3 regions of the Pseudarthrobacter sp. MDT3-1 genome follow, and region 3 is predicted to be linked to each of the others. Evidence: riboswitches for the same ligand, from Rfam matches in the RefSeq annotation. Region 3 holds a riboswitch; each other region holds the start of a gene.
The links. A riboswitch is a leader RNA that binds a small molecule or an ion and turns the genes downstream of it on or off. The one in region 3 is predicted to bind thiamine pyrophosphate.
Positions count from the first base shown of each region.

Region 1: linked by a shared signal. The riboswitch ahead of thiC (phosphomethylpyrimidine synthase ThiC) and the one ahead of ACX80X_RS04850 (ECF transporter S component) in region 3 are both predicted to bind thiamine pyrophosphate.
Region 2: linked by a shared signal. The riboswitch ahead of thiO (glycine oxidase ThiO) and the one ahead of ACX80X_RS04850 (ECF transporter S component) in region 3 are both predicted to bind thiamine pyrophosphate.

Region 1 is NZ_JBTNDX010000021.1:29,781-37,026, reverse strand. It holds gene rimM (ribosome maturation factor RimM) at 1-465, opposite strand, end outside; gene ACX80X_RS15640 (RNA-binding protein) at 578-820, opposite strand; gene rpsP (30S ribosomal protein S16) at 822-1,238, opposite strand; gene ACX80X_RS15630 (hypothetical protein) at 1,451-1,888, opposite strand; gene ACX80X_RS15625 (VOC family protein) at 2,002-2,877, opposite strand; TPP riboswitch at 3,033-3,140, shown strand; gene thiC (phosphomethylpyrimidine synthase ThiC) at 3,183-4,952, shown strand; gene ACX80X_RS15615 (alpha/beta fold hydrolase) at 4,957-5,691, opposite strand; gene ffh (signal recognition particle protein) at 5,792-7,246, opposite strand, start outside.
Region 2 is NZ_JBTNDX010000002.1:164,563-171,808, reverse strand. It holds gene ACX80X_RS02130 (RNB domain-containing ribonuclease) at 91-1,590, opposite strand; gene thiE (thiamine phosphate synthase) at 1,655-2,431, opposite strand; TPP riboswitch at 2,459-2,579, shown strand; gene thiO (glycine oxidase ThiO) at 2,570-3,916, shown strand; gene thiS (sulfur carrier protein ThiS) at 3,913-4,149, shown strand; gene ACX80X_RS02110 (thiazole synthase) at 4,154-4,969, shown strand; gene ACX80X_RS02105 (4a-hydroxytetrahydrobiopterin dehydratase) at 5,042-5,368, shown strand; gene ACX80X_RS02100 (hypothetical protein) at 5,447-5,749, opposite strand; gene ACX80X_RS02095 (DUF3107 domain-containing protein) at 5,805-6,029, opposite strand; gene ACX80X_RS02090 (TetR/AcrR family transcriptional regulator) at 6,080-6,745, opposite strand; gene moeB (molybdopterin-synthase adenylyltransferase MoeB) at 6,830-7,246, shown strand, end outside.
Region 3 is NZ_JBTNDX010000004.1:187,117-194,362, forward strand. It holds gene ACX80X_RS04840 (energy-coupling factor transporter transmembrane component T family protein) at 1-321, opposite strand, end outside; gene ACX80X_RS04845 (ABC transporter ATP-binding protein) at 318-1,913, opposite strand; gene ACX80X_RS04850 (ECF transporter S component) at 1,913-2,563, opposite strand; TPP riboswitch at 2,629-2,770, opposite strand; gene ACX80X_RS04855 (heme-degrading domain-containing protein) at 2,827-3,369, shown strand; gene ACX80X_RS04860 (DUF4235 domain-containing protein) at 3,411-3,674, shown strand; gene mnhG (monovalent cation/H(+) antiporter subunit G) at 3,789-4,211, opposite strand; gene ACX80X_RS04870 (monovalent cation/H+ antiporter complex subunit F) at 4,201-4,479, opposite strand; gene ACX80X_RS04875 (Na+/H+ antiporter subunit E) at 4,476-5,021, opposite strand; gene ACX80X_RS04880 (Na+/H+ antiporter subunit D) at 5,018-6,625, opposite strand; gene ACX80X_RS04885 (Na(+)/H(+) antiporter subunit C) at 6,622-7,212, opposite strand; gene ACX80X_RS04890 (Na+/H+ antiporter subunit A) at 7,209-7,246, opposite strand, start outside.

The DNA.
Region 1 (7,246 bases), on a different contig from region 3:
GAAGCCATCGGCCACATTGACCTCCGGAACGATCTGCTGCACAAACGGGACAAGGATTTCCTTGCCGTCCGGCGTTTCAACCACGAGCAGGTCCTGGACGGGCAAGGTGTGCAGGGCAGCGATCTTGCCGACCACCTGCGACCCGACGCGCGCCTCGAGCCCTACCAGTTCGTGCTCGTACCAGCCTTCGTCGTCGTCCTCGTCCAGCTCTTCGGTTTCGATGAAAAGCTTGGCGCCGCGCAGGGTCTCTGCCTGGTTGCGGGTCTCGATTCCTTCGAATGCGAGGAGCAGGATGTCCTTGTTCCAGCGCGCACCCTCAACAATGAGCGGGCCGGCCGATGCAGGCTCCACCACAAACTCGGTACCGGGAACAAACCGGTCCCCCGGAGCGTCGGTCAGCACCTGGACCGTCACTTCGCCGCGGATTCCATGCGGTTTGCCGATTCGTGCCACCTGAAGCTGCATCTGTTCCTCTGTCTGTGATCGTGCCGGGATTGGGCGATGTGGTGAAAGCACTCCGGCCCCTCCACCGTTGCTGGTGGAAGGGCCGGAGCAAAAAACTGATGTTGCCGAGCGCTTAGCGGCGGCGGTCGGTGTCGACGACGTCGACCCTGACCGGCTCGCCGTCTGCCAGTGCCGCCACAACGGTGCGCAATGCCCGTGCTGTGCGGCCCTGGCGGCCGATCACCCGTCCCAGGTCATCCTGATGAACACGAACCTCGAGGGTGTCCCCGCGGCGGTTGTTCTTCGAGCTGACCTTGACATCTTCCGGCGAATCAACGATTCCCCGGACGAGGTGTTCGAGCGCTTCTGCCAGCAATCTACTCAGCCTCGGTGGTCTCTGCCTCGGCCGGGGCCTCGGCTGCGTCAGACTGCTTCGACTTCTTGGTGATGGCTTCCGGGATGATCACGGAACCCTTTTCCGGGGCAACAAAGGCAGCCTTCGGAGCCTTGGTCTTCAGGGTGCCTTCCTGGCCCGGCAGGCCCTTGAACTTCTGCCAGTCACCGGTGATCTTCAGGATCGCGGCAACCTGCTCGGACGGCTGTGCGCCGACGCCGAGCCAGTACTGGGCACGGTCCGTGTCCACCTCGATGTATGAGGGCTCTTCGGTGGGGTGGTACTTGCCGATCTCTTCGATGGCACGGCCGTCACGCTTGGAGCGTGCGTCCATGACGACGATGCGGTAGTACGGTGCGCGCATCTTGCCAAAGCGCTTAAGGCGAATCTTTACGGCCACTTTTGTGGTCACTCCTGTTTCAGAAAAGGGGTGAACCGACGTTCTGCACCCGTGGGGCGGGCCATACTTGAGGGTTCGAAGGACAGGATCCGGACGCGGAGAGAGGGGCCACGCAGATCGAGTACCTGTTTATTGTGCCAGATCAGCGTCCGGATTTCGACTTGACACGTCGGGATGGGGCAGCCGCGCGGACCCGGCGGGCCACGGCCGGCCTACGACGACCAGACATACACCCCTGTGCGTGCGGCGTCATCGACGGAGTTGGCCAGCTCAGCGAACTGCTGGACATACGTCCGGGCCTCGGCCACGCCGAACGGCATGTCATCCTGGGCGGCCCACTTTTCAGCGACGTCGTCCAGGACATTGCCTTCGCCTTCAGTCTCGTAGCTGAGCAGGTCCGCGAGCGCACGCACCATGGCCGGCGGGACCCCGAGGAGGGAATCACTGGCCACGTCAACCATGGCCAGTTCGTAGTCCGCGCCACCGGCGTGCACCGCAACGCCGGCAAGATCGCCAAGCTGCTCGATTTCGAAATCGCTGATTCCGGGAATCCGCAGGGCCTGGCCCGCCGGGGAGCCGCCTGCATCCAGGACGTCCGCCCGCTTCAGCGCGGCATCGTGAGTGGAAACAAAAATTTCAGTGAAGCCCATGGGAACAGCCCTCATTCCGTCGACGGTGCGGCCTGGAAGGGCAGCAGCAAGTGCCGCCCCGGCCGTTCAGAATCAGCCTAGTACAAGGCAGTCCGCACATTTGGCATCCGCACTCAGCGGACGGCGACACGGATATTGTTGCGCCACGGGTCCTCGAAGCGAAGCTCGGCGCCCGTGTGGTGCGAGGCTACACCGGCGACCTTCAGGCGGTCGGCGAGCGCTCCGACGTCATCCCCGGAAGGGACCTCGATGAGCACTTCGCCGAGGCCCAGGGTGTCCTTGCGGGGACCGGCTCCGCGGCTGTTCCAGACGTTCATGGCCATGTGGTGGTGATACCGGCCCGCGGAGACAAACAGCGCCTGCCCGTGCCAGCCGGCGGTCTTTTCGAAGCCCAGCGTGCCCACGTAGAAATCGTGCGCTGACTGGACGTCGCCCACCTGGAGGTGGACGTGGCCCACGCCGGCTTCGCTGGCCCGCTGGCCGGCCACGGATTCCTGGGTCAGGTGCTGCTCGAGGTAGCGCTGCGGCGGCAGTGCCAGGCTGTCCATCACTACAGCCTTCCCGTTCCAGGACCAGTTTTCGCGGGGCCTGTCCCAGTACAGTTCGATGCCGTTGCCTTCGGGGTCATTGAAGTAGAAGGCCTCGCTGACGAGGTGGTCGGCGCTGCCGGTGAAGGACCGGGGTTCGTACTGGGCGGCGGTGGCTACCGTGGCGGCCAGCGAAGCCTGGTCGTCAAACAGCAGTGCGGTGTGGAACAGCCCGGCCTCTCCCCTGCCAGGCAGATTCAAGGACGGGGCGGCCGCGAGATGGACCAGCGGGCGTTGAAGGCGGCCAAGATAGACGCCGCCGTCCTGTTCTGCGACGACCTCCAGGCCGAGCGCACGCTGGTAGTAGTCGGTCATCAGCTTCATGTCGCCCACCTTGAGCATCACGGTGCCCATGGAGAGGTCGGCAGGAAGGAGATCCCGGCTGGTGGCTTCCGCAGTCATTTGAACACTCCCGGTCCGTTGGCCTTCGGATGGAAGGCGGCTATGGTTCTAATTTACTTGAAGCTTCAATTTAATTCAAGTGGCGAAGCAGACTGATTGCGACCGCTTTCCCGTGATTGCTGTCACCAGTCCACCCTCGGCCTGTGGTAGCTTCGACTTGACCACACGGGAGCCCTTGCACGGGCTGAGATCGGGCTGACGCAGCCTGCGACCGTTGAACCTGTCCGGGTAATGCCGGCGAAGGAAGTGAGTATTCATTGAATACACAAGAAACACAGCTGATCGCCGTCCAAAATGAAACCGACGTGGATCAAACGCTCCAGCCTGAAACCCAGTCACTGAAGTCCCACTCGCTGGCGTTTATCACTGATGACGCCACCGGGATCCGGGTTCCCGTGACGGAGATCGCGCTGGAACCGTCGCCGAAAGGCGAGGCGAACGGGCCTTTCCGGACCTACCGCACGGCCGGTCCGGGCAGCGATCCTGTGGTGGGCCTCAACCCGTTCCGCTCGGAGTGGATCGCCGCCCGCGGCGATACCGAGCCCTACAGCGGACGGGAACGGAACCTGCTCGACGACGGCAAGTCGGCGGTGCGCCGCGGCGCAGCCTCCGCAGAGTGGAAGGGTGCACAGCCGGTGCCCCGCCGCGCCATCGACGGCCGGACCGTCACCCAGATGCACTACGCGCGGCAGGGTGTCATCACCCCCGAGATGCAGTTCGTTGCCCTCCGCGAGAACTGCGACGTGGAACTGGTCCGCAGCGAAGTGGCGGCCGGACGGGCCATCATCCCCAACAACATCAACCACCCGGAATCCGAACCGATGATCATCGGCAAGGCCTTCCTGGTGAAGATTAACGCGAACATCGGCAACTCCGCGGTGACCAGCTCCATCGCCGAGGAGGTGGACAAACTCCAGTGGGCCACCCAGTGGGGCGCCGACACCGTGATGGACCTGTCCACCGGCGATGACATCCACACCACCCGCGAATGGCTCATCCGCAACGCCCCCGTCCCCATCGGCACGGTGCCCATCTACCAGGCGCTGGAGAAGGTCAACGGCGAGGCCAATGCTCTGACCTGGGAAATTTTCCGGGACACGGTCATTGAGCAGTGCGAGCAGGGCGTGGACTACATGACCATCCACGCCGGTGTGCTGCTGCGTTACGTGCCGCTGACGGCCAACCGCGTCACCGGCATCGTCTCCCGGGGCGGTGCGATCATGGCGGGCTGGTGCCTGGCCCACCACCAGGAGAACTTCCTCTACACCCACTTCGACGAGCTGTGCGAAATCTTCGCCAAGTACGACGTCGCGTTCTCCCTGGGCGACGGACTGCGCCCGGGGGCGACGGCGGACGCCAACGACGCCGCCCAATTCGCCGAGCTGGACACCCTGGCTGAACTGACCCAGCGGGCGTGGGAATTCGACGTGCAGGTCATGGTGGAAGGTCCCGGGCACGTCCCGTTCCACCTGGTGCGGGAGAACGTGGAACGCCAGCAGGAACTCTGCAAGGGCGCCCCGTTCTACACGCTGGGGCCGCTGGTCACGGATATTGCCCCCGGCTACGACCACATCACGTCCGCCATCGGCGCCACCGAAATCGCCCGGTACGGCACGGCCATGCTTTGTTACGTCACGCCCAAGGAACACCTTGGCCTGCCGAACAAGGACGATGTGAAGACCGGAGTGATCACCTACAAGATCGCCGCCCACGCAGCAGACCTTGCCAAGGGCCACCCCGGCGCCCATGAGCGGGATGATGCCCTGTCCAAGGCCCGGTTCGAGTTCCGCTGGCGCGACCAGTTCGCGCTGTCCCTGGATCCGGTCACGGCGGAGGCCTTCCATGACGAGACGCTGCCGGCCGAACCGGCCAAAACCGCCCACTTCTGCTCCATGTGCGGCCCGAAGTTCTGCTCCATGAAGATCAGCCAGGACATCAGGGACGAATACGGTTCCGCCGATTCGCAGGCGGCCATCGCCGAGGCCTACAGCGGGATGCGCGAAAAGAGTGCGGAGTTCCTGGCCGCCGGCGGGAAGGTCTACCTCCCCGAGCTTCGGATCCCGGCCGGGAACTGACGGCTCAGGAAGCCTGAACCGAGCGTGACCTGCCGACGTCGGCGATGAAGGACCGGACGGCACGGTCACCTTCGGCAGAGTCCTGGGGCCGGTGTCCTCCCGCAGCGATGCGGTGCAGGGCACCGGTTTCCTGCAGATATCCGGCGATTTCCTCGTAGAGCGGTTCCCACCCACCCGTCAGGACCATGGTGGGGACGCCCGGAACTATGTGCAGCGGGGCCTCCCAGGACGGCGCCTGCAACCGGAGCCGGCGCGCCGACCGTTTTTCCTCCGGCGTGGCGGGCTCCTGCAGGTCCGCCGCGAACATTCGCCGCACGAACTCACGCTGGAAGTCTTCATCGCTGAGCTGGCGCCGGACGTCGAACAGCGGTTGCATCAGGGCGCGGTGTGCGGCCGTGGCAGGCAGTTCGGCGGTCAGGGACAGGCACGCCGGTTCTACCAGCGTGAGGGAATACACCAGTTCGGGGCGTTCGACGGCAGCCATCATGGCCGCAATCGCGCCCTCGGCGTGGGCAACAACATGGCCCCCAGTAGCCCCGCGGCCGTCATCGGCAAGTGAGCGCAGGATGATGGCGGTGTCTTCAGCGAACGAGGACTCTACGGGTTCAGCGACGGGGTCAAAACCGTGCCGCCGAAGGAACAGGGCGTCGTACGTCAGCGCCATGCCGTGCTGGCGCAGCCACGCCGCGGCACCGAAAGGTCCGGCGCCGTGCACGAATACTACCCGCTGTTTGAACATGACCCAACCCTATTCCACGGCACCGACATCCCAATTGGGCAGCTGCCAGTGTCGTTATGAGTGCCCACAACGACGCCTGCTACCCAGCCGGGAGGGGTGGCTACTTGCCGAGGAACTTGTCGAATCCCTTGGGCAGGTTCAGCTGCGACGGGTCGAAGTCGCCGGCCTGCTGGCCGAACGCCGCCCCCGTGGGGAGCGCCTTCGCCGCCCCGGCCCGCCGGGCCTCGGCGTCCTTCAGCTCCTGGGCAGCCTTGGCAGGGTTGCCTGAGCGGGCCTTCTTCTTCGGGGCGTTCTTGCCGCCCTTCCGCGCGCCGCCGGGGCCGCCCATGCCAGGCATCCCGGGCATTCCGGGCATGCCGCCGCCCTGGGCCATCTTCTTCATCATCTTCTGGGCCTGGCCGAAGCGCTCCAGCAGGCCGTTGACCTCGGAGACATGCACGCCGGAACCCCGGGCAATGCGTGCCCGGCGGGAGCCGTTGATGATCTTCGGGGCGACGCGTTCGTGCGGCGTCATGGAACGCACGATCGCTTCGACACGGTCGATCTCGCGCTCGTCAAAGTTCTCCAGCTGCTCACGGATGTTCTGCGCACCGGGCATCATCATGAGCATCTTTTTCATGGAGCCCATGTTGCGGATCTGCTGCATCTGGGAGAGGAAGTCGTCCAGGGTGAAGTCTTCCTGGTCGGCGAATTTCTTCGCCATCCGGGCGGCTTCGTCCTTGTCCCAGTTCTTTTCGGCCTGCTCGATCAGGGTGAGGACGTCACCCATGTCCAGGATGCGGGAGGCCATGCGGTCCGGGTGGAACAGCTCAAAGTCATCCACGCCTTCGCCGGTGGAGGCGAACATAACCGGCTTACCGGTGACCGACGCAACCGAGAGTGCGGCACCGCCGCGGGCGTCGCCGTCGAGCTTTGACAGCACGATTCCGGTGAAGTTCACACCCTCGTCAAACGCCACAGCCGTGTTCACGGCGTCCTGCCCGATCATGGCGTCGATCACGAACAGCACTTCATTGGGGACGATGGCGCGGCGGATCTCGCTCGCCTGCTCCATCATCTCGGCGTCAACACCGAGGCGCCCGGCGGTGTCGACAATCACGACGTCGTGCAGCTTCTGGCGCGCTTCCTCGACGCCGCCGCGGGCGACGGCGACCGGGTCACCGGCGGGGTGCTCCAGTTCCGAGGTGGCTCCGGGGTGCGGCGCGAAAACGGGCACGCCGGCGCGGTTGCCGACAACCTGGAGCTGTGTGACGGCATTGGGCCGCTGGAGATCACATGCCACCAGGAGGGGGCTGTGGCCTTGGGCCTTGAGCCATTTGGCGAGCTTGCCCGCGAGGGTGGTCTTACCGGCACCCTGGAGGCCGGCCAGCATGATGATGGTGGGGCCGGTCTTGGCCAGGCGGATCCGGCGGGTCTCGCCACCGAGGATCTCAACGAGTTCCTCATTGACGATCTTGACGATCTGCTGGCTGGGGTTCAGCGCCCCCGATACCTCTGCCCCGAGGGCACGCTCGCGGACGCGGGCCGTAAACTCACGCACCACGGGAACGGCGAC
Region 2 (7,246 bases), on a different contig from region 3:
CAACGACCGGGCATCCATATCTACTTCTTCAGTCTAGCCGCACGGACCCTGAATCCCGGCTTTGGGCCGATCAGGCAGCGCGGAAATCGTTCAGGCCAGCAGCTCGAAGTGGACCTCGCGGGCGGCGATATCGGACGAGATCAGGCGGACCCGCACTTTGGTGCCGGATTCCAGGTCGCCGCCGCACCGGGCCGTCACGGCGGGTTCGGCGATCTGGATGATCCCCGAGGGGCCGTTTCCATTTTTTGCGGCTCCGTTCTTGGTGCCGTTGCCGTTTTTCCCGTTGCCGTTGTCCTTCTGCGGCTTGGAGCCGGAAATCACGATCGCCTCGAACTCCTGGCCCACATGGGTGACCAGGAGTGCGGCCTCCACGGTGTCCAGCGCCATGCGTTCCATCCGCGATGCCAGCTGGTCGGATCCGGCCATGATCTCCGGCAGGGACGGCAGGGCTTCCCGAGCCCAGGCCGGTACAGGCTTGCCATTGCTCAGGGCTTCGCAGATCACCAGGACAAAACGGTCGATCAGACGCCGGAGCGGTGCCGTGGTGTGGGCATAGGCAGCGCCGATGGCGGACTGGATGGCGTCTTTCGGGACTGTGCCGTCGAACGCCGTGTAGCTGGCACCGCGGAACAGCATGCCGGCGGAGTGCAGGATGGCCAGTTGCCGGGGTTCGGTCGGGTCAAGGCTGCGGAGGTATTCGCCGTAGCTGATCTTGCCGTCCCACGGCTTGCCCAATGCCTCAGTCTGGAGACGGAAGTGACGCAGGGAGCGCTCGTCCGGGGCGGGCATGGTGCGCAGGATGCCCACTTCTCCCGCCAGCATCAGGTCTGCCGCCGCCATCCCCGTCATCAGGGAGATCTGGGCGTTCCAGTCCTCCACCGGAAGCTGCGGCGCCGCGGCAATCCGGTAGCCGCCGTCGGGCAGCTGCACGATTTCCTGCTCGGGCATGTTCAGGCTGGCGCCGCCACGCTGCCGCTCCAGTTCAACGCGCTTGAGGCCCACTTCCTTCAGGAGCTGCAGGACAGGGCCGGCCGTCCCGGCGTCGAATTCGGCCTGGACTCCCTTGTAGCTCAGCTTGGCCCGGCTCCGGATGGTGGCCCTCTGGACGCTCACAGTGGAGACCTGCGCGGCGTCGTTCAGCCCGAACTCCCAGACGTAGGCGGAACACAGCTGGCCGGCCAGAAGGCTGCCTGCCCCTTCGCTGATGACTTCCGGGTGCAGCGGGATACGGCCGTCAGGGGCGTAGAACGTCTGGCCGCGGCGCCGGGTCTCTGCGTCCAGTCCGCCTCCGGGGCGGACAAAGGACGGCACGTCAGCGATGGCGTAAAGCACCCGGTAGCCAGTGCCCGCACGCTCGATGAACAGCGCCTGGTCCAGGTCAGTGGACGACGCCGGATCGATAGTGAGGAACGCCACTTCCGTCAGGTCAGCACCCGGCAACTCGTGCGCGGCCACTGCCGCTTCCGCGTCCCGGACCGCCTCCGCCGGGTAGGGCCCCGGCAGTTCCAGCTCGGTCCGCAGGGCGCTCAGCGCCGCCGCGAGGTCGTTCGTCTGCTCGTGGACATTGGGGGCCAACCTATGATGTGACACGAAAATCAGGTTAGCTCGATTTCCACGGATCGTGCACGCCCGCCGCCCGCCACGCGGTGGATTGTCAGGATGCGCCGGCGTCCAGGGCCGCCAGAAGTGCCACGGCCGCCGCTGCGGGGTCCGAGGCTTCGGTGATGGCACGCACCACAACAATCCTGCCGGCGCCGGCCTCCACCACCTGCTCCACGTTGCCGAGATCGATGCCTCCGATGGCAAACCAGGGCAGCGTGGCCTGGGTGCCACCGGCAGCGCGGACGGCTTCGGCCGCGTACCGCACCAGGTCAAGGCCGACGGCGGCCCGGCCCGGTTTCGTCGGCGTGGCCCAGACCGGTCCTACGCAGAAGTAGTCCAGGCCGCCTTGGTCAGTCAGCCCACCGGACAGCCGGATGGCCCCTTCGATCTGCTCGGCGGTGTGCGTGGAAAGGCCGATCGCGGCTGGTGCCCCGAGCAGCGTGCGGGCGGAAGCGACCGGCAGATCCTTCTGCCCGATGTGGAAGACGGGGGCGCCGGACAGCAGCGCGATATCGGCACGGTCATTGACTGCCCACAGCTTTCCGTGGCGTTCGGCCGCGGCCTGAAGCACGGCCAGCAGCTCCAGCTCCTCGGCTGCCTCGATGGCCTTGTCCCGGAGCTGGATGATGTCCACGCCGCCGGCAAACGCCGCGTCCACAAACTCGCCAAAGTCCCCGCGGTCCCGGCGCGCGTCGGTGCACAGGTACAGCTTGACGCTGTGCGGGAGGCCGGTGTTTGTGCCGCCGGCGGGGTCTGTTCCGGTCAAGGATTCGGGAGCGGCGGAGGGGGCGGAGGGCGTGCCTGCAGCGGCGAAGGATTGCGCGTTCATGGAATCCAGCCTAAGTCCCCTAAACTGGGCGGGTACTGCGGGAGCCCGTTGCAGCCGTCACAAAGCGGCCGGGCTGAGAGGGCGTCAGAGCCGACCGCTTGACCTGATCCGGCTAGTACCGGCGTAGGGAAGGAACATATGCCCCCCGCAATAAGCAGCCCACCTGAGCCTGCACCAGCCAGCCCGGCCACCGCCCTGCACGCGGACGTGGCCGTCATCGGCGGCGGAGTCATCGGCCACGCCATAGCCTGGGAAGTCCGGCGGTCCGGCCGTTCCGTCGTGCTGATCGATGACGCGCCCGGCAACGGCGCCAGCTGGGCAGCCGCCGGCATGCTGGCCCCTGTGAGCGAACTGCACTACCAGGAGGAAGACCTCCTTGAGCTGATGCTGGCATCCTCCGGCCTGTGGCCTGCCTTTGCGGCGGACCTCGCCCTGGCCGGGGCTGGTGATACGGGATATCTGACGACGCCGACCCTCGCCATCGGCGCGGACGCTGCGGACCGCCGGGCACTGATGGACCTCCGGGCCGTGCAGCAGGCCAGCGGCCTGGTGGTGGAACCCCTGACTGTCCGTGAGGCCAGGACCAGGGAATCCCTGCTCAGCCCGGCCATATCCTGCGCCCTGGACATCCCCGCCGACCACCAGGTGGATCCGCGGAAACTCGTGGCGTGCCTCCAGGAAGTCCTGGCCATCCACGAACCGGGAGAAGGAACAGCCGTGGCAGGGGCCCGCGCGGGATTCGCCGTTGACCAACGTGCCGCTGCCCTGCTCTGGGAGGACGGCCGCGTCATCGGCGTGAAGCTCGCCCACGGCGGAACTGTCCAGGCCCGGGAGACCATCGTGGCCAACGGATTGCAGGCGGGGTCGCTGGCTGGCCTGCCGGGTGGGCTGCACCTGCCCCTGCGGCCCGTCTACGGTGACATCCTGCGGCTGGCTGTTCCGCGGCACCTGCGCCCGCTCCTCACCTCCACTGTCCGCGGAATGGTCCATGGTGTGCCGGTCTACATCGTTCCCCGGCAGGACGGCACGGTGGTGATCGGGGCTACGCAGCGAGAAGACGCGCTCGCCGGGACGGGCGACGCCGCTGTCTCGGCGGGCGGCGTCTACCAGTTGCTGCGGGACGCCCAGGTCCTGGTGCCGGCCGTCTCGGAGCTTGAACTCCTGGAATGCACAGCGCGGGCAAGGCCAGCGACCCCCGACAACGCGCCTCTCCTCGGCCGCGTACCGGTTTCCGCGCCACGGACGGGGAACACAGCGGACATTGCCGGGCTGATGATTGCCACCGGATTCTTCCGACACGGAGTGCTGCTTGCTCCGGCGGCGGCGGCCACCTGCCGGGAACTGCTGGATGGCCGGAAGGACCCGCGATGGGGGGCCCTCAGCCCGGCCCGCTTTTCAGGAGAGCACCACGTAGCCGGCACACAGGCCCCACGCAAGGACATCAGCAGCACGAAGGACCTCGACCCACAAAAGGAATCAGCATGAACATCACCCTCAACGGCTCGCGCCATTCCGTGACGGACGACGCCTCCATCACCACCCTCATCAGCCAGATCACTGGCCGTCCCCTCGCGGCCAACGGCCAGGCAACAGACGGGCAGAAACTCGGCGTCGCCGTCGCCCATAACTCCGAAGTAGTACCCCGCAGCCAGTGGTTCGTTACGGCGCTCGCCGAAGGTGACGACGTCGAACTGGTCACAGCAGTCCAGGGAGGCTGACACCATGACAGTAACCAGCAACATCAGCACACATAACCGTCCCGAGGCCGCAGACAGGCTGGTCATCGACGGCGTCGAGCTCGGCTCCCGCCTCATCATGGGCACCGGTGGCGCCCCCAGCCTCGACGGGCTGGGGGCAGCCCTCCTGGCGTCCGGAACCGAGCTGACCACAGTGGCCATGCGGCGCTATTCGCCGGCTGAATCGGGGTCCCTTTTCCAGCTCCTGGTGGACCACGGGATCCGGATCCTGCCCAACACCGCCGGCTGCTTCACCGCCCGGGACGCGGTCATGACAGCGGAACTGGCCCGCGAAGCGCTGGAAACCGACTGGATCAAGCTGGAAGTCATCGCCGACGAACAGACCCTGCTGCCGGACGCCGTGGAATTGGTGGATGCTACGGAACGGCTTGTTAACCGGGGCTTCAAAGTGTTCGCCTACACCAACGATGACCCGGTCCTGGCCCTGCGGCTGGAAAACCTGGGTGCCACCGCGGTTATGCCGCTCGGAGCGCCCATCGGCACCGGCCTGGGAATCCTGAATCCACACAACATCGAACTGATCGTCTCGCGCGCCTCGGTGCCCGTGGTGCTGGACGCCGGCATCGGCACGGCATCCGACGCCGCCCTGGCCATGGAGCTTGGCTGTGATGCGGTACTGCTGGCCACTGCCGTCACCCGTGCGCAGAACCCGGCACTCATGGGGGAGGCCTTCAAACACGCCGTCATCGCCGGTAGGCTGGCGAAAGCGGCCGGCAGGATTCCGCGCCGCGAGCACGCCCTGGCGTCATCGGCCATGGAAGGCCGGGCAGAGTTTCTCTAGGCCGTTTTCTCTAGGCCTGGCGCCCTCAACCAAACGCCGGGGCGGCTCACCGGACGAGCCAAGGAGGCCGCTGTGGCCGGCAAGGAACACAAACTCACCAGGGAGCGGATCGACGCCGTCCTCGAGGCGCTGCCCGACTGGCGGTACCGGCTGGGCGGGCTGGTCACTGTCTATAAGACGCCGACGGCGGCCGCCGCACTGGAGCTGATTGCCGCCGTCGGACGTCTCGCGGAACAGCAGAACCACCATCCGGACCTTGAGTGGCGCTACAACAAGGTCCATCTCCGCTACACGTCCCACGACGCCGGCGGCGAGGTCACTGAGCGGGATGCCGCTGCTGCAGCGGCAGTGAGTGCGGCTGCGGCACGGCTCGGCGCCACAGCCCAGCCGGTGGGTTAAGCCGCCGGGTTAAAGGACCCGTGACCACGCACCCTGCTGGGGTGGTGGTCACGGGTACTTAAGGAAAAAGGGCGCGGCCTAAAGCTTGAGCGCCTGCGTCAGCCGCCGCGTATCGTGGCTTTCGCGCGTCCGGCCCAGGTAGATGACCGTCCCGATGGCAGCGACGGTGCCGAGCGCCATGGGCAGGACCCAGGGAATCCACGTCAGGCCCGGCTGGTAGCCAAAACCTGCCGCGATGAAAATGATCCAGCTGACCGCGCCCACCACCACGGCAACCCCTGCGGGCAACCCTGTGCCGTACCGCGTATGGCGCTTGTCATTGGCCCAGACAACAAAGCCTGCGGCCGCTGTGACCAGGACAACGATGGTCAGCGAAAGCATGGAATCTCCTCGGAAAGCAGCGGCCAGCCGCCAAAGGGGGCTGGCCGCGGACGTGCTAGAACTGGCCGAAACCGACCTTGCGGGCCTCTTCGGCGCCGATTTCCACGTAGCCCAGGGCGTTGCCGGGAACGATGATGATGCGTCCCTTGTCGTCCTTGAGGCGGAGTTCGGTGCCCTTGGTGATGGCTTCTTCAACGACCGTGGCTACAGCGTCAGCATCCTGAGCCGATTCCAATATGATTTCGCGGCCAATGTTCTGAATGCCGATCTTAATTTCCAAAAGGGGGCCTCCCAGCCAATCAAAGTTTCTTGGGTTCTCTTATTTGTAGTCTAGGACTCTTTGGGGAAGCGAGAGATTCCGCGCCAAGCTAAACGGTAAATGAGGTCGCTGGCCACATCGAGGTCCAGGTTCCCGTCCGTTTCCAGCCAGTAACGCGCGCTGACCTGGGCCATTCCGGCCAGGCCACGGCCCAGAAGCTGCGCCTCCAGGGGGGGCAGCTTGGTGTCCTCGGCAATCACGCGGGCAACGGCGTCCGCGAATGTCTTGTTGAATGTCTCGAGGCGTGAACTGACATCGGGATCGTTAATGAGGTCCGATTCGAAGACCAGGCGGTGTGCTTGGTCGTCGCTTGCGATGAAGCGGTAGTAGGCGCGCATCACCGCCTGGACACGTTCGTCATTGTCGGTGGTGGAGCTCAACGCACCAAGCATCAGGTCCGTCAGCGACGCTAGATGGCTGTCCAGCAGGGCAAGATACAGCTCCCGTTTGGACGGGAAGTGCTGGTACAGCACCGGTTTGCTGACATGGGCCGTTTCGGCGATTTCATCCATGGCGGCGCCATGGTAGCCGTTGGCGACAAAAACCTCCTGCGCCGCAGCGAGGAGCTGCGCCCGGCGCTCATCCCGGGGAAGCCGGGCGGACCTCTGGCCCGCCGTCCGTTGAGGTGCGGCGGGTTCGCCGCCGGACGCCGGGTCAGCCCGTGCTTCATGGACCACAGTTGCCCTACTTTCCCTTGCCGTTACCTACACAATACTGCGCGGTAATATGACCGGGCGGTATCTCGGGGCATACATTGAAGTATGGCTTCGACTTTGACCGCAAATGATTCCTCTGTCTCGCTGAACCCGCTCGTGGAGCCCGCCGGTGAATTGACGCCGGCCGAGGTGGAACGCTACTCGCGGCACCTCATCATTCCCGAAATCGGAGCGGTGGGGCAGCGGCGGCTGAAGAACGCCAGGGTACTTGTTATCGGAGCCGGGGGACTGGGCTCGCCCGCCCTGCTCTACTTGGCGGCAGCGGGCGTGGGGACCCTGGGAATCATCGACGACGACGCCGTTGACCTCAGCAACCTGCAACGCCAGGTGATCCACGGCGTCGCCGACGTAGGACGGCCCAAGATCGAATCCGCGCGGGACGCGATTGCCGCACTGAACCCGCTTGTGGAGGTCCGGCTGCACAACGTCAGGCTGGATGCCTCCAACGCACTGGAGCTGTTC
Region 3 (7,246 bases):
CAGCTGCAGGGAACCCTCGCTGATGGACCAGATCCCGACGTCGAGCAGCACAGCGCCGCTGTCCGCCGCGACGATCGCCGTGCTCCAGCCGCCCAGGGCTGCCGCGAGGATGAGCGGCCAGCCGCGCTGCCACAAGAGGCGCAGCGTGAGGCCAGCCAACGGAAAGAGCGCCAGTTCCGCCGCAAGCGCCACCGAGGCAGACACCCAGTCGATGGAGAGCGCCAGCACCAGGGTGATGAGGAAGACGACGGCGAACTTGGCCAGCGGGTTGGCGCGCGTCAGCAGCCCGTGGTTGTTGCGGAGGGTCAGGGCATCCCTCATGCCGCACCTGCTTCCTGGCGGGCGCCGCCGCGCGAGGCCGGGCCCAGCCGCAGTTCGGCCCCGCCCAGGACGGCGCTGAATTCCTGGTCGTGGGTCACGGAAACCACTGAGGTCCCGGCGTCGAGCAGTTCCGAGAGGAACGATGCGAGCTCGGCCCAGGTGTTGGCATCCTGGCCGAACGTCGGCTCGTCGAGCACCAGCACACGAGGGTGGGCCGCGAGGACGGTGGCCACCGACAGGCGCCGCTTTTCGCCACCGGACAGCGTGTACGGATTGGCGTCCACCAGGTGCGTCAGGCGCAGCCGTTCCAGCAGCTCATCAACCCGTTCCTCGCCATGTCCCAGATGCCGCGGACCGAACATCAGCTCGTCCAGCACACGGCCGGTGACAAACTGGTGCTCAGGCTCCTGGAAGACGGTTCCGATGCGGGAAATCAGCTGGTTGGCTTTCCATTTGAAGGGATCGATCCCGGCCCCCTCGGAGAGCTCGACGGCGGCCGACACCTTTCCCGCCACCGGCGCAAGAAGTCCGGCGAGCGTCAGCGCAAACGTTGACTTTCCGGCGCCGTTGGGCCCCGTGACGGTGAGTGCCTGGCCGGAACGGACCAGGGCCGTGATGCCCTGCTGCACCGGTACGGGCGGGATCGTCCGGAAGCCGCGGCGCCGCGGACGCTCGCGGGAGACGGCAAGGTCCTCGGCCGCCAGCAGCAGGTCACCTGAGCCTGCGGACACGCGGCGGCGGGTTGCCGGAACATAGCCCGGCACCCAGACACCCGCGCCGATCAGCATGTCCCGCGCCTCCACAAGCACCTGGTCCGGCGGCCCGTCCAGCAGGACTGCGGACGTAGCGGGGGAAGCAGCGGAACCCGCTGCCGAGCCCGGCTGCAGCACCACAATCCGGTCCACCAGGTCCTTCCAGACGGACACACGGTGTTCCACCACAACGAGGGTGGCTCCGGTTTTGTCCAGGCAGCGGCCCACGGCGTCGCGGACTTCCAGCACGCCGGCGGGATCCAGGTTCGCGGTGGGCTCATCCAGCAGGATCAGCCCGGGCCGCATCGCGAGGATCCCGGCCAGCGCCAGGCGCTGCTTCTGCCCGCCGGACAGGGCCGACGTCGGGTGGTCCAGCGGGAGCCCGCCGGCGTTCAAACCGCCGCCCCCGGCACTTCGCAGCCCGACGTCGTCGAGCGCTTCATGGACGCGGCGCCAGATCTCGTCCCGCGGAACGGCGAGGTTCTCGGCGCCGAAGGCGACGTCGTCGCCCAGGCGCGAAAGAACCACCTGCGTTTCCGGATCCTGCTGCATCAGTCCCGAGCGGCCGCGCTGCCCGCGCGGCACCACACCGTCGATCAGCAGCGAACCGGTTTCGTCGGCGTCGTCCCCTTCATCCCCCAGCACTCCTGCGAGCGCATGCAGCAGCGTTGACTTGCCCGCGCCCGATGGGCCCAGCAGCAGCACCCGCTCGCCGGGAGCGATGTCGAGGTCGAGCCCCCGGACGGCGGGGGCGGAACGTCCGGCATGCCACCAGCCCCAGCCACGGGCGGACACCGCGGCGGGGCGTACTCCGGAAGCGCCGGCGTCGGAAGCGGTCATCAGTTGAAGACGGGCTCCGAAGCTGCCTTCCGGGATGCGAACGAGCTCAGCACGCCGGTCCTGGCCAGGCCGCGGGTGGCGATCCAGGACAGCGCGCCCGCAATCACCGCGCCGGAGATGGTGCAGAACGCGATGTACGCGAGCTTGTCGGCGGGCTCGTAGGCGATGTTCCAGCCCCACGGCAGGAACGAGTCATTGAGGCCGCAGAACAGGCCCGCGCCGGCACCGGCCAGCAGCGCGGCGATGAGGTTGTACTTCTGGTGCAGGAAGGACTTGAACCGGAAGTTGCCGTACACCAGCAGGAAGAACACCAGTTCGGCGCCCAGGCCCTGGAGGAGTCCGGAGATCAGCACGGTGGCGCCGTACTGCGAGCCCATGATGAGTTCGCCGGTGGCGGCCACCGCTTCGCAGAAGAGCGCCGCGCCGGGTTTGCGGATGATGAGCATGCCCAGCACTGCCGGGATCATCCAGCCACCGGCGATCAGGCCGGTCAGCGGGGGGTAAACGGCGTTCATGGGGGCGGAGACGATGCCGGCGCCCTGGGACCAGGCCCAGAAGATCACGCCGCCGGTGATGGCGATGAGCGCCGCCACCACGATGTCCACAACACGCCAGGTATTGCCGGTCTTTTTGATTGCTGCAGTTGTCATTTTGGTCCTCCTGAGGAACAGGAGGGGAAAGTGCCCCGGCGTGCGGCGCTGCCGCCGTTTCCGGACACTTCGAGAACTCGACTCCCTTGCGCCGGTACTAACCGGATCAGGTTCGAGGGTCTGCGGCTGTCCGCACTCTCAGCGCCCACCTGCGGTTCCCTGGCAATGCCAGTGATGTCCGACGGCGGCGCTCCCCTGTCGTAATAAATCTGCCCTGATGGGCGTGCTCCAGTTTACACCGCGGGCGGGGTAGATTGTGGGCCATGACTGCCAACAACCCGACTGTGACTGCGTTCAATCCCGATTCGACAGTGCCCCAGCCGGCGGGGCTGCTTGAGGCCCTGATTGCCCGGGTCGAAGCCGAGATCAACGAGCTGCAGTTTCCGCATTTCAGCAAGGACGACTCCCTCAACCTCGGGCTGCTCCTGGTGGAGCTGGGCAAGAGCCGGAAGCTGCCCATCGCGATCGACATCACCAAGGGTGACCAGGTCCTGTTCCACGTGGCCTTGGACGGCGCCACCCCGGACAACGAGCACTGGGTCCGGGCCAAGCAGCGCACCGCCGCCAGGTATGAGATCCCGTCGCTGCTGGCGGGCCTCCGCGGCAGGCTGCACGGCGGCCGGATCGAGGACCACGGCTGGTTCGACGAGTCCACCTATGCCCCGCACGGCGGCTGCTTCCCGGTCTACGTCACCGGTGTGGGTGCAGTGGCCACGGTAACGGTCTCGGGCCTGCCCCAGCAACAGGACCATGATCTCGTGGTGGAGGCCCTGCGGGAGATTCTGGAGTCCATGCATGCGGGTTAGGCTAAAGACAATCCCGGATCCGCTCAAAAGGAGTTCAACGAATGAACCTGTTCATCAAGCTGCTCGGCACTGCAATCAGCCTCGGCGCCGGATTCGTCGGCACCAAGATGGTCAATACCGTATGGGAAAAGTCCACCGGCCGGAAGCCCCCGACCGGCAGGGATGAAGACACCCCCACGAGCCTTCGCTCGGCGCTGACGTTCGCGCTCATCTCGGCCTCGGTCAGCACTATCATCCAGGTGCTCGCCAACCGCGGCACGCAGCGGGCCATCACCCGCTTCGCCAAGTCCCAGGACATCGTCTGACCGCATCACCATCCCCTGAGTTTCACCGTCCAGCTAATCGGTTCAAACCGGCCGAGATGCCCGCAGTATCTGGAAGGTGAACTCACAAGGGACGCTGGGGGCTGCGCGTGACGCTCAGTCCCGCCGGCCGCCGTCAGACGCTTCATCCCTGGACGACTCATCCCGGGCCGACTGGGCCGCCTTCTGAACCACGGCCTCGAGTTCATCGGAGCTGAGCAGCTCGCGGTGCAGGTGTTTGGTGCGGTACCCGGCGCGGCCCACCATATGGGCGGAAATCGGCACCGTCAGCAGCTGGAAAATCCAGGCCACCAGCAGCACCGGCCACACCCACCAGCTGCGCAGCTGCAGGCCGATCGCCGCCAGGAGCAGGAACAGACCCAGCACCTGGGGCTTGGTGGCCGCGTGCATGCGGCTCAGCAGATCCGGGAAGCGGAGCAGGCCCACAGCGGCGGCGAGCGACATAAGGGCACCCACCACCAGGAACACCGCCGAGACGGTGTCGATGACATTGTCAACCACGCTGGCCTCAGGATTCATTGGCTTGCTCCCGCCGGTCGGCCACGAAGCGCGCAACGGTCACCGAACCGATGAAGCCAACCACGGACAGCGCCACCAGCAGCATCAGGTTGTTCAGGTGCCGGTTAACGGCCATGTCGATGCACAGGGCAGCGCCGAGGATTGCGAGCAGGACGTCGGAGGCCAGCACCCGGTCCAGCAGCGACGGGCCGCGGGAGATCCTGATGATGGCTCCTGCCGCCGCCAGCGAAAGAATGACTGCCGTGACAGCCAGGACGGTCTGCATCATGCTGCGGCCTCCTGCCGGATTGCTTCGAGTTCTTCGCGGGTGCCCATGATCCTGATCAGGCCCGCTTCGATGGAGCGGACTTCCTTGCGCAGGCTTTCCACTTCTTCCGGGCTGCTGACGTTGAGCGCGTGGAGGTAGAGGGTGGACGTTGACCGGTCCACTTCCACCACCAGGGAGCCCGGGATCAGCGAGATCACGTGCCCGGTGGCGGTGACCATCAGGTCCTGGTGGCTCCGCAACGGAACAGCGACGACGGCGTTGATGACCCGCGGGCCGCGGACCGCCGCCAGGTACATGACCTCGACGCTGGCTGCCGCCACCCTGCCCAGGAAACGCAGGGCAAATGGCACTGCATAAAGAATGTTGAACCGGCCGCTGAGTTCCACCGGCGGCAGATAGAATATCCGGGCCACGAGCACCGCCAGCAACGCGCCGAAGAGCAGGTTGCCGGGGCTGAAGTCCTGCCACAGGGCGCCCCAGACAAGCACCAGCCATACCAGCAGGGGCAGTTCCTGGCGGAGGGAAATCCGGCGGCGGCTCATTTGCCCCCACCGTTTTTCAGGGCCAGCGGGGGAACGTCCGTGTCCTCGCCCAGCACGGCCTGGATGTAGGCGGACCGGTCCAGCATTTCGTGGGCGGCCTGGTCCGAGACTGTGAACAGCGGGCCCGCGAAAACAGTGAGCGAGACGCCCAGGACCACCAGGCCCAGGGTTGAGCCCACCATGGTGCGGGGCAGCAGCGTGACGTTCTTGCGGCCGGCCCGGCTGCCGGTGTCCGAATCCTCCGGCTCGGCCAGCAGGACGGGGTCCGGGTGCTCGGCGTCCGAGGGCTTGCGCCAGAAGGCGCGGTTCCAGACGCGCGCGACGGCCAGCAGGGTCAGGAGGCTGGTGACCACACCGCCGATCACCAGGGCGTAGGCCAGGGGTGTGCCCAGTTCGATGCCCGCCTGGATGAGCCCCACTTTCCCCAGGAAACCGGAGAACGGCGGGATCCCGGCAAGGTTCATGGCGGGGATAAAGAACAGCAGGGCCAGGATGGGTGACAGCTTGGCGAGGCCCGCCAGCCGGTCCACGGATGAACTGCCGCCACGGCGTTCAATCAGCCCGGTGACCAGGAACAAGCTTGTTTGGATGGTGATGTGGTGGGCCACGTAGAACACGGCGGCACCCAGTCCGGCCACCGAAGACATGGCCAGGCCGAACACCATGTATCCGATGTGGCTGACCAAGGTGAAGGACAGCAGACGCTTGATGTCGCTCTGGGCCAGGGCGCCCAGGATTCCCACCACCATGGTCAGCAGCGCCGCCACCATCAGCGGCGTGTCCAGGCTGTCACCGGGAAACAGCAGGGTTTCGGTACGCACCATCGCATAGACGCCCACCTTGGTCAGCAGGCCCGCGAACACGGCCGTGACCGGCGCAGGGGCGGTGGGATAGGAGTCCGGCAGCCAGAAGGACAACGGAAAAACGGCCGCCTTGATGCCGAAGGCCACCAGGAGCATGACATGGAGCAGGGTGCGGGTTCCTTCGTCCAGGTCCGCGAGCTTGACGGCGAGATCGGCCATGTTCACGGTGCCGGTGGCCCCGTAAACCATGGCGATGGAGATCAGGAACAGCACCGAGGACACCACGGACACCACCACGTAGGTGACGCCGGCGCGGATGCGGGGGCCGGTCCCACCCAGGGTCATCAGGACATAGCTTGCCGTCAGCAGGATTTCGAAGCCGACATAGAGGTTGAAAAGATCCCCGGACAGGAACGCGTTGGACACTCCGGCCACAAGGATGAGGTAGGTGGGGTGGAAGATCGACACCGGGGCGTCCCGGTCGCCGTCGGCCATTCCCTGCCCGGTGGCGTAGACCAACACAGCGAGGCTAATGGCCGACGACACCACGAGCATGAGGGACGAGAACTGGTCCACCACCATCGTGATGCCCCACGGCGGCAGCCAGCCACCGATGTTCACGGCAGCCGTTCCGCCGTCCCACACCGACGCCAGCAGCAGGCACTCCAGCAGGAGCGTCAGGGACAGCACGCCGATGCTCACCGCGCGCTGCGCGCGGGAGTGCCGGATCAGCAGGAAGGCCAGGGCGGCACCGAGGATGGGAAGTACGACGGCGAGCGGGGCAAAGCTTGCCATGTTCACTTCACACCTCCTTCGGGACCAGGGGTTACGTTCTGCGAGCCGGGTTGCTCTTCGGCGGCGGCGTCCCAGGCAGAAATCTCCTTGGCACCGGCGGTGACGGAACCGGCCTCATCCGGGCCGTCCGCCGCCGTGGGGTGATCTGAGACCGTGCTCCCGTCGCCGCCCAGCATGGTTAGGGGAAACTCGGAAGTTTCGGCCGGGATCGGGGTGTCGTCCTCGGCGTCGAAGCGGGGCGTCTCGGCGACGCGGAGGTCCTCGATGTCGTCCTGGATCTCGTCCTGGCGGGCCAGGACCCACGTGCGGTAGATGATGCCGAGCATAAAGGCCGTCACGGCGAAGGAGATCACGATCGACGTGAGGATCAGGGCCTGCGGCAGCGGGTCCGCGTACTCATGCGCGCCGGTGGCCTTGTTGTACAGGGGCGCCAGGCCGGCATAGCCGCCGGTGGCCAGGATCAGCAGGTTGGTGGCGTTGGCCAGCAGCATCAGCCCGAGCAGCACCCGGGTGAGGCTGCGTTCCAGGATCAGGTAGATGCCGCACGCATACAGGGCACCCATCACGGTCAGCAGGGTCAGGTTGACGCTCATCCTTGGCCCCTCGCGGTGGTTTCGGCGGGGACAC